2 regions of the Paraburkholderia sp. RHO2 genome follow, and region 2 is predicted to be linked to the other one. Evidence: riboswitches for the same ligand, from Rfam matches in the RefSeq annotation. Region 2 holds a riboswitch; the other holds the start of a gene.
The links. A riboswitch is a leader RNA that binds a small molecule or an ion and turns the genes downstream of it on or off. The one in region 2 is predicted to bind cyclic di-AMP.
Positions count from the first base shown of each region.

Region 1: linked by a shared signal. The riboswitch ahead of ABTV10_RS05030 (transglycosylase family protein) and the one ahead of ABTV10_RS15145 (C40 family peptidase) in region 2 are both predicted to bind cyclic di-AMP.

Region 1 is NZ_CP162617.1:1,102,426-1,106,689, forward strand. It holds gene ABTV10_RS05020 (helicase-associated domain-containing protein) at 1-1,368, opposite strand, end outside; gene ABTV10_RS05025 (hypothetical protein) at 1,429-1,617, shown strand; gene ABTV10_RS05030 (transglycosylase family protein) at 1,685-2,332, opposite strand; cyclic di-AMP (ydaO/yuaA leader) riboswitch at 2,359-2,536, opposite strand; gene ABTV10_RS05035 (YccF domain-containing protein) at 2,818-3,222, opposite strand; gene ABTV10_RS05040 (hypothetical protein) at 3,234-3,473, opposite strand; gene ABTV10_RS05045 (hypothetical protein) at 3,588-4,217, shown strand.
Region 2 is NZ_CP162617.1:3,263,157-3,267,420, forward strand. It holds gene ABTV10_RS15135 (peptidase MA family metallohydrolase) at 1-616, opposite strand, end outside; gene ABTV10_RS15140 (NlpC/P60 family protein) at 711-1,736, opposite strand; gene ABTV10_RS15145 (C40 family peptidase) at 1,995-2,591, opposite strand; cyclic di-AMP (ydaO/yuaA leader) riboswitch at 2,607-2,772, opposite strand; gene ABTV10_RS15150 (DEDD exonuclease domain-containing protein) at 3,228-4,264, shown strand, end outside.

The DNA.
Region 1 (4,264 bases), 2.2 Mb from region 2:
GAGGACGCCGTGTGCCACGAGCCCGAGCGCGCGCGCCTCGTCGAGCGTCCGTTCGACGACGTGCGGGGCGAGCCGGCCCGCCCAGCGGGGCCGCCGCCACGCCAGCAGCCGGCCGGCCTCCGGCGCCGACATCTCCCGACCGCCGGCCTCGGCGAGCAGCTCGAGCAGCAGCCGGCGCTCCTGCGCGGCACCGGGGGCGCGCACCTCCTCCGAGAGCGCGGAGATCGGCTTGTCTGCGGCGTCGCGGCTGCCGATGATCCACGGCCGGCGCGGCAGCGTCAGCCACGCGCCCGCGAGGGTGGCCCAGCGGCGGGAGGTGCCGGCGTTGAGCCAGCCGTCGACCGCCACCGTCGGGGACCAGTAGTCGTCGATGTCGGTCAGCGGTGCCGGGTCGGGGGTGCCGCTCGCGATCAGCCCCGCACCGGCGAGCAGCTCGAGCAGCAGACCAACCCGCGCCTCGTCCACCCCGACGGCCTTCGCCAGCCGCCGCAGTTCCCGGACGCCGAGACCGCCGGCCTTGAGGGCGGGTGCCGGGGCGTCGCCCAGCGCGGCCACGAGGTCCTCGCAGTGGCGGACCAGTTCCAGCGTCTCGCCGGCCGCGGCCGCGTTCACGTCGGCGAGCTTCTGCTTGCGCCCGGACAGCGGTGGCGGCGTGGGGGACGCCGGATCGAACACGGCCTCCCCGCGCAGCACCTGGCCCACCTGGGCCGGCAGCTCCACCGTCTCGGCGTCGATCCAGCGCAGCAGCCCGCGCGCGAGCAGGCGCTGGACCGGACGGTCCGGTGACGTGCCGGGCGCGGCGTCGCGGGTGCGGCCGATCGGGGAGGACCGGGCCAGCGTCGTCAGCAGGTCCCGCTCGTTCGGTTCGATCCCGTCGAGCGCGGACCGGACCTCGTCCTCGCTCAGCGCGTCGGACTCGGCGTGGATGCGTCCGATGCGCCACGGGATCGCGTCGGACGCGGCGCGGACCATGCGGAGGTGCTCGTCGTCGCCCCACACGAGCGCCAGGCCCCGCAGACGGGTCAGGGCCTTGTCGATCGTCTTCGCCGGTACGCGGTCGGCGAAGGCGTCGTCGAGATGTCGGCGCGACACCGGCATCTGGTCGGCCTGCTCCAGCGCCAGCACCTCGAGCAGTCCGAACTCCAGGGTGTTCAGGGTGTCGGCAGCGCGCATCACCGACGCGCGCTGTTCGGCGCGTCCGGCCAGCACCGCGCACGTCGCGGGCGGCGGCACCGCCAGGTCGGGGCGCAGCCGCAACAGGGCGGTCAGTTCGGCGTCCTTGCGGTCGGCGAGCCAGCCGGTCAGCGTCGGTGCTACCACAGGGTTCGCGGTTTCGGGGGCGCCCTCGGTGCCATGCGTGGAGGTCATCGTCTATGAGATTAGTGACCTGGGGTGTACCCCGGCGTGAGCTCCTGTCAAAATGGGCGCGTGGCTAACAATTCGAAGAAGCGCTATGTCGATCCAGGGTGGCCGGAAACTGCGGATGGAGATCACGCGGTAACCGAGTTGTCGTCCAGCCGTGCCGGGAACCTCTCGCCGTTCGGCGAGGAGACCGAGTTCCCGCTGCCGGTGGACTCCCTGCCCTACGTGCACCCGCACACCGTGATCAACCGCTGACGCGCATACGACGAAGAGGGCCCCTCGCCATCGGCGAGGGGCCCTCTTCCTTGTTCGGGTGCGCGGATCAGCTCTGCGCGAGGCTTCCGGTGCCCGGGAGCACGGGAGCCGCGATGTCCTGCAGGTTCAGCTTGGTGAAGTCGTAGGACTTGGCGGCGTGGTAGGCGTCGAGGACACCCTGGTCGATGACGACGCCGCTGGCCTTCGCCTGGGCGATGAGCGCATCGAGACCGCCGACGACGGCCTGGACGCTCGGGTGCAGCTCGGGAGCGGCCGGGGCGGCTTCCTGTGCCGGGGTGACGGGCGCCGCCGGAGCCGGGGTGGCCGGGGCGGTGCGCTGCGTGGCACCGCTCGACAGGCCCAGCTGCGACGAGCAGGACGGCCAGGCCCCCCAGCCCTGCGAGGCGAGCACGCGCTCGGCGACGACGATCTGCTGCTCACGGGTGGCCTGGTTCGCGGTCGAGGCGAACTCGCCGCCGCCGTGCGCGGTCCACGTGGTCGGTGAGAACTGCAGGCCACCCTGGTAGCCGTTGCCGGTGTTGATGGCCCAGTTGCCGCCGGCCTCGCACTGCGCCAGACGGTCCCAGTCGGAGTCGGGGGCCGCGCTTGCGGTGCCGGCGAAGGCGACGCCGCCCACGCCCATGATGGCGCCGGTGACGGCGACCTTGGCGACGGTGCGGCCGGTGGTGGTGGGCTTGCGATGGCGTCCGGTCATGTCGGTCGGTTCCTCTCCGCACGCGCCTGCGAGGTCAGCTGTCGGGTTCGGGCTGAGAGGTCGCCCGGCCTCGCCGCTCATGGCTGGAGCGGGTCTGGCTTCACCCCAAGGGAGATCGCTCTCCCGATGCCTGCGGGGTGTCCCTGAAGGGACTTGCTTCCCCGGAGGACCTTGGGTCCCCCGTCCCCGTCCATGGATGGTTCGTGGGTGCGTCCGGAGCCACTGGACGGGGTTTGGCGCGGTGGGTCCGGATGTGGCCGAGGTGCCGGCCGGGAATGACGGTACGACGATCGGGCGCCGAACGTCACCAGTTGATAACGCGGCGCGTCTTGTGTTGTTCGAGAGTCGAATTCGACGGGAACGGCGTAGCCCCAGCTAGTCGCCCTGTCGGCCTTTCGATCACGGTTCGACACCGCCCCGTTATCGGCGCGTTATGTGAGGGAGATCACACTCAGGTGGGGCGTTCGTCCCACTTTTCGGAACGGTCAGAAAGCGGTCTGCTGCGCCTGATTGCGGCTGTCGACACTCACGATGTCCTTGCCGAGCGGCAGCAGCGAGACCGGGATCATCTTCAGGTTGGCGATCGCCAGCGGGATCCCGATGATGGTGATCGCCATCAGGAACGCCGAGACGATGTGGCCGATCGCCAACCACACGCCCGCCAGGATCAGCCAGATGACGTTGCCGATCAGCGACATGACGCCCGCGGTGGGCTTGTCGACGACGGTCTTGCCGAACGGCCACAGCGCGTAGAGGCCGATGCGGAAGGACGCGATGCCGAACGGGATCGTGATGATCAGGATGCACATCACCACGCCGGCCACGAAGTACCCCAGCGCGAGCCACAGGCCGCCGAAGATCAGCCAGATGATGTTCAGCAGAATCCGCATGATGGCCCCTTTCAGCGGCTCCGACGTCCGGAGCGGAGAGCGTATGCGATGGCGAGGACGAATCCGAGCGGGCACGCCAGGGTGAGGAGATAAAGGACCAGGCCGGGATCACCCTCGGACAGCGAGTGGACGAAGAAGATGGCGACGATCGCCGCGATTCCGATCAGGAAGCTGACGACTGCCGCATAGAACAGTCCCTTGCCGGGCTGGGTGGAAGCGCCGGCGCCGTTGCGGTTGGATTCGTTCGTCACAAGACAACGGTAGGCCACCGCGGCGGAGTGGTGTACGGCAGCGTGGATCCGGAGGTCAGCCCAATATCTCCAAATTGGACGCTTGATCGGATTTGCTCCTCTAGGCTCCGCGAAATGACCGATCTCACCCCCGTGGCCAGGGGGCTCTCGACGCCGACCAAGATCCTGGGCGCCGTGTTCCTCGCCCTCTTCCTCGCGGCCGTCGCCGTGATCGCCGGCCCCGCCATGGCGCGCGCCGACGAGCCCGCGCCGGCCGTCGAGTACTCGTCCGACGGCGGCGCCACGTGGGGTGGCCCCGAGAAGATCGTCTGGAACGAGGGTGAACTCGTTCCCGGGCAGGAGCTGAAGACCAGGTTCCAGGTGCGCAACGCGTCCGGCGTGGAGGGCTTCGTCGGCTTCGCGGTGGGCGACTACACACTCACGTCGGGGATGGTCGCCACCGCTCGTGTGGACATCGACGGCAAGGCCGGAAACCCGGTGACGCTCACGGAGGCTCGTGCGGTGGCGCCGGACACCTTGGTCGGCTCGGTGCACCTCGCGGCCGGCGGTGTCGCGACGATCGACCTCGTCGTCGGCATGCCCGCCGACGCCGGCAACCAGGCGCAGTCCGGACACGTGGACCCGAGGTGGGCTGTCGGCTTCACCCCGGGAGCGGTGCCGCAGCCCGGCTGCGTCGGCACAGGTTCGCTCGGCTCGCTCTCCTGCGCATTCGGTTCCCTCGGAACGGGCAGCCTGGCGTCCTGATCCCTCTGCCCCGATCCACGAACGGGCGGTTATCGGACTCGGCACTC
Region 2 (4,264 bases):
CGGTACGCACGATAACCGGACCGAAATCCCAAGGCCCCCGCCATGTTTCACGATCCGATCCGGGTACGCCGGAGTCGCTGACGAGCTTCCACTCGTCCCCGCGGCGCGCCAGCAGGAGCGCGACGGGCTTGCGCGTCGGCTGGGCGTCGGCACCGGCGATCGCGTACCGGAAGTAGACCGTCGGTGCCCACACGTCCGACGCACCGAGTTCGTCGGCCACGCCGGACGGAACCGGGGACTCGGGGTCGAGCCCGATGTCGTAGCCGAATTCGGAGAACGGCACCTGCGACGCGTTGTTCGCACGCCGGATCTCCGCGTCCAGGAACCCCGGCGCCGCAGCGGGATCGAACAGCCCCGGTAGCGCCGCGGTGTCACCGGAGCGCACCGCGCGCGCCCACTCGTCGAGCACGGCCTGCGCCCCCGCCCGTCGCCCGTCCTCGTAGGGGTTGGCGACCGGCGACGCGCCACGGACGTCGGGCACGTCGCCCTCGTGATCGAACGCCGTCAGCGACAGGACGAGCGCGACGGCGATGCCGAGGCCCGCGAGCCCCACCCACTCCCAGCCCCGCACACGCCGCTTCGGCGGGGGGCTCGAGGTGTGATCGTCAGCGGGCACGTCCGAAAGTGTAGGAGTCGAATACGCGAATGGACCCGATACCCCTGGATATCGGGTCCATTCGCGGACCGTGTATCGGACTGTCGCCGACGAATCAGTAGCGACGCGCCCCGTAGAACGGCATCGATGCCATCGAATCGACCTTCACGGGCGTGCCGTACGTCGACGCGTGCAGGACGTTGCCGTCGCCGGCGTAGATGCCGACGTGGGACGCGTCGTTGTAGAACAGCACCACATCACCGGGCTGCAGAGCGCTCCGGTCGACCGGGATGCCGCCCTCCGCCTGCGCCTGACTCGACCGCGGCAGCGTCTTGCCGATCTGCTGATACGACCACACGACCAGACCCGAGCAGTCGTAGGCGTCGGGTCCTGTCGCGCCCCAGCTGTAGGGCTTGCCCACCTGGGTGAGGCCGGCCTGCAGCGCCGCCGATCCGGATCCGGGAGTCAGCCCCGCCAGGATGCGACCGGCGTCGAACCCGGAGGGGAACGACGTGCCCGCGAGCTGCGCCCGCTCGGCACCGGTGAGCCGGTCGTACGCCGCGGTGACCGAGTCGATCTGCTTCTGCAGTTCGCTCTGCTTGTTCTGCAGCTCGTCGCTCACAACCTTGGCCTGCTCCGTGGCCGCGCGCGCGGCGTCCGCCGACACCCGCGACGCCTCCGCGGCCGCCTCGGCGTCGGTCGCGGCCTGCTTGAACTGCGCGACCGCCTTCGAGGTCTCGTTCGAGATCGCGTCGAGCGCCGACATCTGGTCCAGGAGTTGCTGCGGCGAGTCGCTGACCATCACCGCGAACAACCGGTTGGTGCGGGCGCCCTGGTAGCTCGCGGCCGCCAGCTTGCTCACGGTGGGCCGGAACTGATCCATCCGGGCCTGCGCGGCGGCGAGGGCGTCGCGGTCACCCGCAAGGCGGGCCTCGGCGTCGCGCTGCACGGCCTGCTTGCCGTCCAGGTCGATCTGCGCGTTGTGCAGCGCCTCGGTGGTCTGTTCGGATTCGCGGGACAGCTCGGCGAGCCGCTCCAATGCCTCGGTCGGGTTGTTCACGACGGGGTCTGCGCCGGCCGAGGCGGCGGGCAGTCCGACGAGGGTCAGGGAGAGGACTCCCGTCGCCAGGGCAGTACACATCGAGCGCTTCATCTTCTGCGAGGGCACAGCAGCGCGACTCTCCGTTTCTGGATTCGTCTCCACCGCACAGACCGGCGATGGCTTCCGCAAGGTCTCGAACAGGTTACGGAACGGCATATGTCCGTGTCTACCTGAGAGTAGGACAATTCGTGCATGTCGTGAATGCCACAAACCAGTCGTTACGGACACCCGTGAAATGCACGCGGGGCGGCCCCGACCGAAGTCGGAACCGCCCCGCCTGTAAGTAGTCCTAGCGCATCACGCGTAACGACGCGCGCCGTCGAACGGCATCGACGACACCGGCGCCAGCTTCACGGGCTGACCCGCGGTCGACGCGTGGATGACGTTGCCGTTACCGGCGTAGATGCCCGAGTGGCTGCCGCCGTAGAACGAGATGACGTCGCCGACCTGGAGGGCGTCGCGCGAGACCGGCACGCCCGCGACGGCCTGGTCGTAGCTCGTGCGCGGCAGGTTCAGTCCGGCCTGCTTGTAGGCCCACTGCACCAGACCCGAGCAGTCGAACGCATCCGGGCCGGCCGCGCCGTACACGTAGGGAGCGCCGAGCTTGCTCTCGGCGGCCTTGAAAGCCTTCTCGCCCATGCTGATCACGGGGGCGGGTGCGGCGACCGGCGCAGGCAGGGCGGCGGCACTGCCCGTACCGATGCCCTGCGTGACGGACGCGATCGCGGCGTCGACCTGAGCCTGCGTGACACCGGGAACCTCGACGGTGCCGACACCCGGGACGTTGATCGGGTCGGCCAGCGCCGGCGCTGCGGTGACCGTGACTGCTCCGACGGCAAGTGCGCCGGCAACGGCTGCGCGTCGCGCGGAACGCTTGAAAGTAGATGACGCCACGAGAAAGAGATCTCCGTTTCTTCCGTTCGTCCGCCGACCGAGTTAGCTGACGGGTTCGGGCTGGGAAGATCAGCCCTACCCGCCGACACCGCAGAGCGGCTTCGACGGGATTCACCCCAGAGAAAACTTGGGTTCCCGGCACGTCGCCTCCGGAGAGGCTTCGATTAGGCGGGCCCAGCGATGCCGCTCCGGGTGGGGCGGCAGACTCCGCTAGGTCTCGAGAAGATTACGAAAGCGCATCCGTGATGTCGATTCGAACGCGCGGAATTCGCCGCTTTGGTCCGTTTTGTCCGCCGTCGACGTGAGCCGGACCGCACGAGATCACAGCCGGATAACGACCGGTTGGACTTCCCCGCGATTCGCGGCGCCGTGCCGGCACCCCGGCGGTCGGCGCCCGACCGACACCGCGCGGTGTCGTCACTGGTCACCACCGCTTCCGCGCGCGCGGCCGGTACGGGTCCACCGCTCGGACGGAGCCCGATCCGGGTCCCGCGGAAGCTGCCGAAACCGCTCTCGCACAACGGAGATCGTCACGCGTGCGCACGACGGCCGAAACCGCGAAATGTGACGCTCGTCTCTTCTCCCCGGAACGGGGTACAAAGTCCCTGTCGGTAGCCGGCCCTAGTGTCTCCGAACGTGAGTTCACCGCGCACCGCCCGCTCGACCGACGACGGTCAACTGACCTTCGACGAACTGGACGCCCCGCTGCGCGACACCACTTTCGTGATCGTCGACCTCGAGACCACCGGCGGCAGCGCCGAGACGGACGCCATCACCGAGATCGGGGCGGTCAAGGTCCGGGGCGGCGAGATCCTCGGCGAACTGGGCACCCTCGTCGACCCTGGACGCGCGATACCGCCGTACATCGTGGAGATCACCGGAATCACGACCGCGATGGTGCGCGGGGCCCCGCGCATCGACTCCGTCCTGCCGGCGTTCCTCGAGTTCGCGCGCGGGTCGGTGCTGGTCGCGCACAACGCCGGATTCGACGTCGGCTTCCTCAAGGCCGCGGCCGCACGCGCCGGAATCCCCTGGCCCCGCTTCCAGGTGCTCTGCACCGTCAAACTCGCCCGCCGGGTCCTCAGTCGGGACGAGGCGCCCTCGGTGAAGCTGTCGGCGTTGGCATCGCTCTTCGGCGCCGACACCACGCCGACGCACCGCGCCCTCGACGACGCGCGGGCCACCGTCGACGTCCTCCACGCCCTGATCGGCCGCGTCGGAAACCAGGGCGTGCAGAGCCTGCCGGAACTCCTCGACTACCTGCCGCGGGTGTCGTCGGAGCAGCGCGCCAAGCGCACGCTCGCGAGCCATCTGCCCCGCACCCCCGGTGTCTATCTCTTCCGCGGACCGTCCGACGAGGTCCTCTATGTCGGTACGGCCGTCGATCTGCACCGACGCGTCCGCACCTACTTCACCGGCTCGGAGACGCGCGGGCGGATGAAGGAGATGGTCGCGCTGGCCACCCGGATCGACCACGTCGAGTGCGCCCACTCGCTCGAGGCCGGGGTCCGCGAATTGCGCCTGCTCCGGGCGCACGTGCCGCCCTACAACCGGCGATCGAAGTTCCCCATGCGCGGCTGGTGGGTCACGCTCACCGCGGAGGCGTTTCCCCGGTTCTCCGTGGTCCGCACGCCGACCGCCGACGCGCTGGGACCGTTCCGGTCCCGGACCGA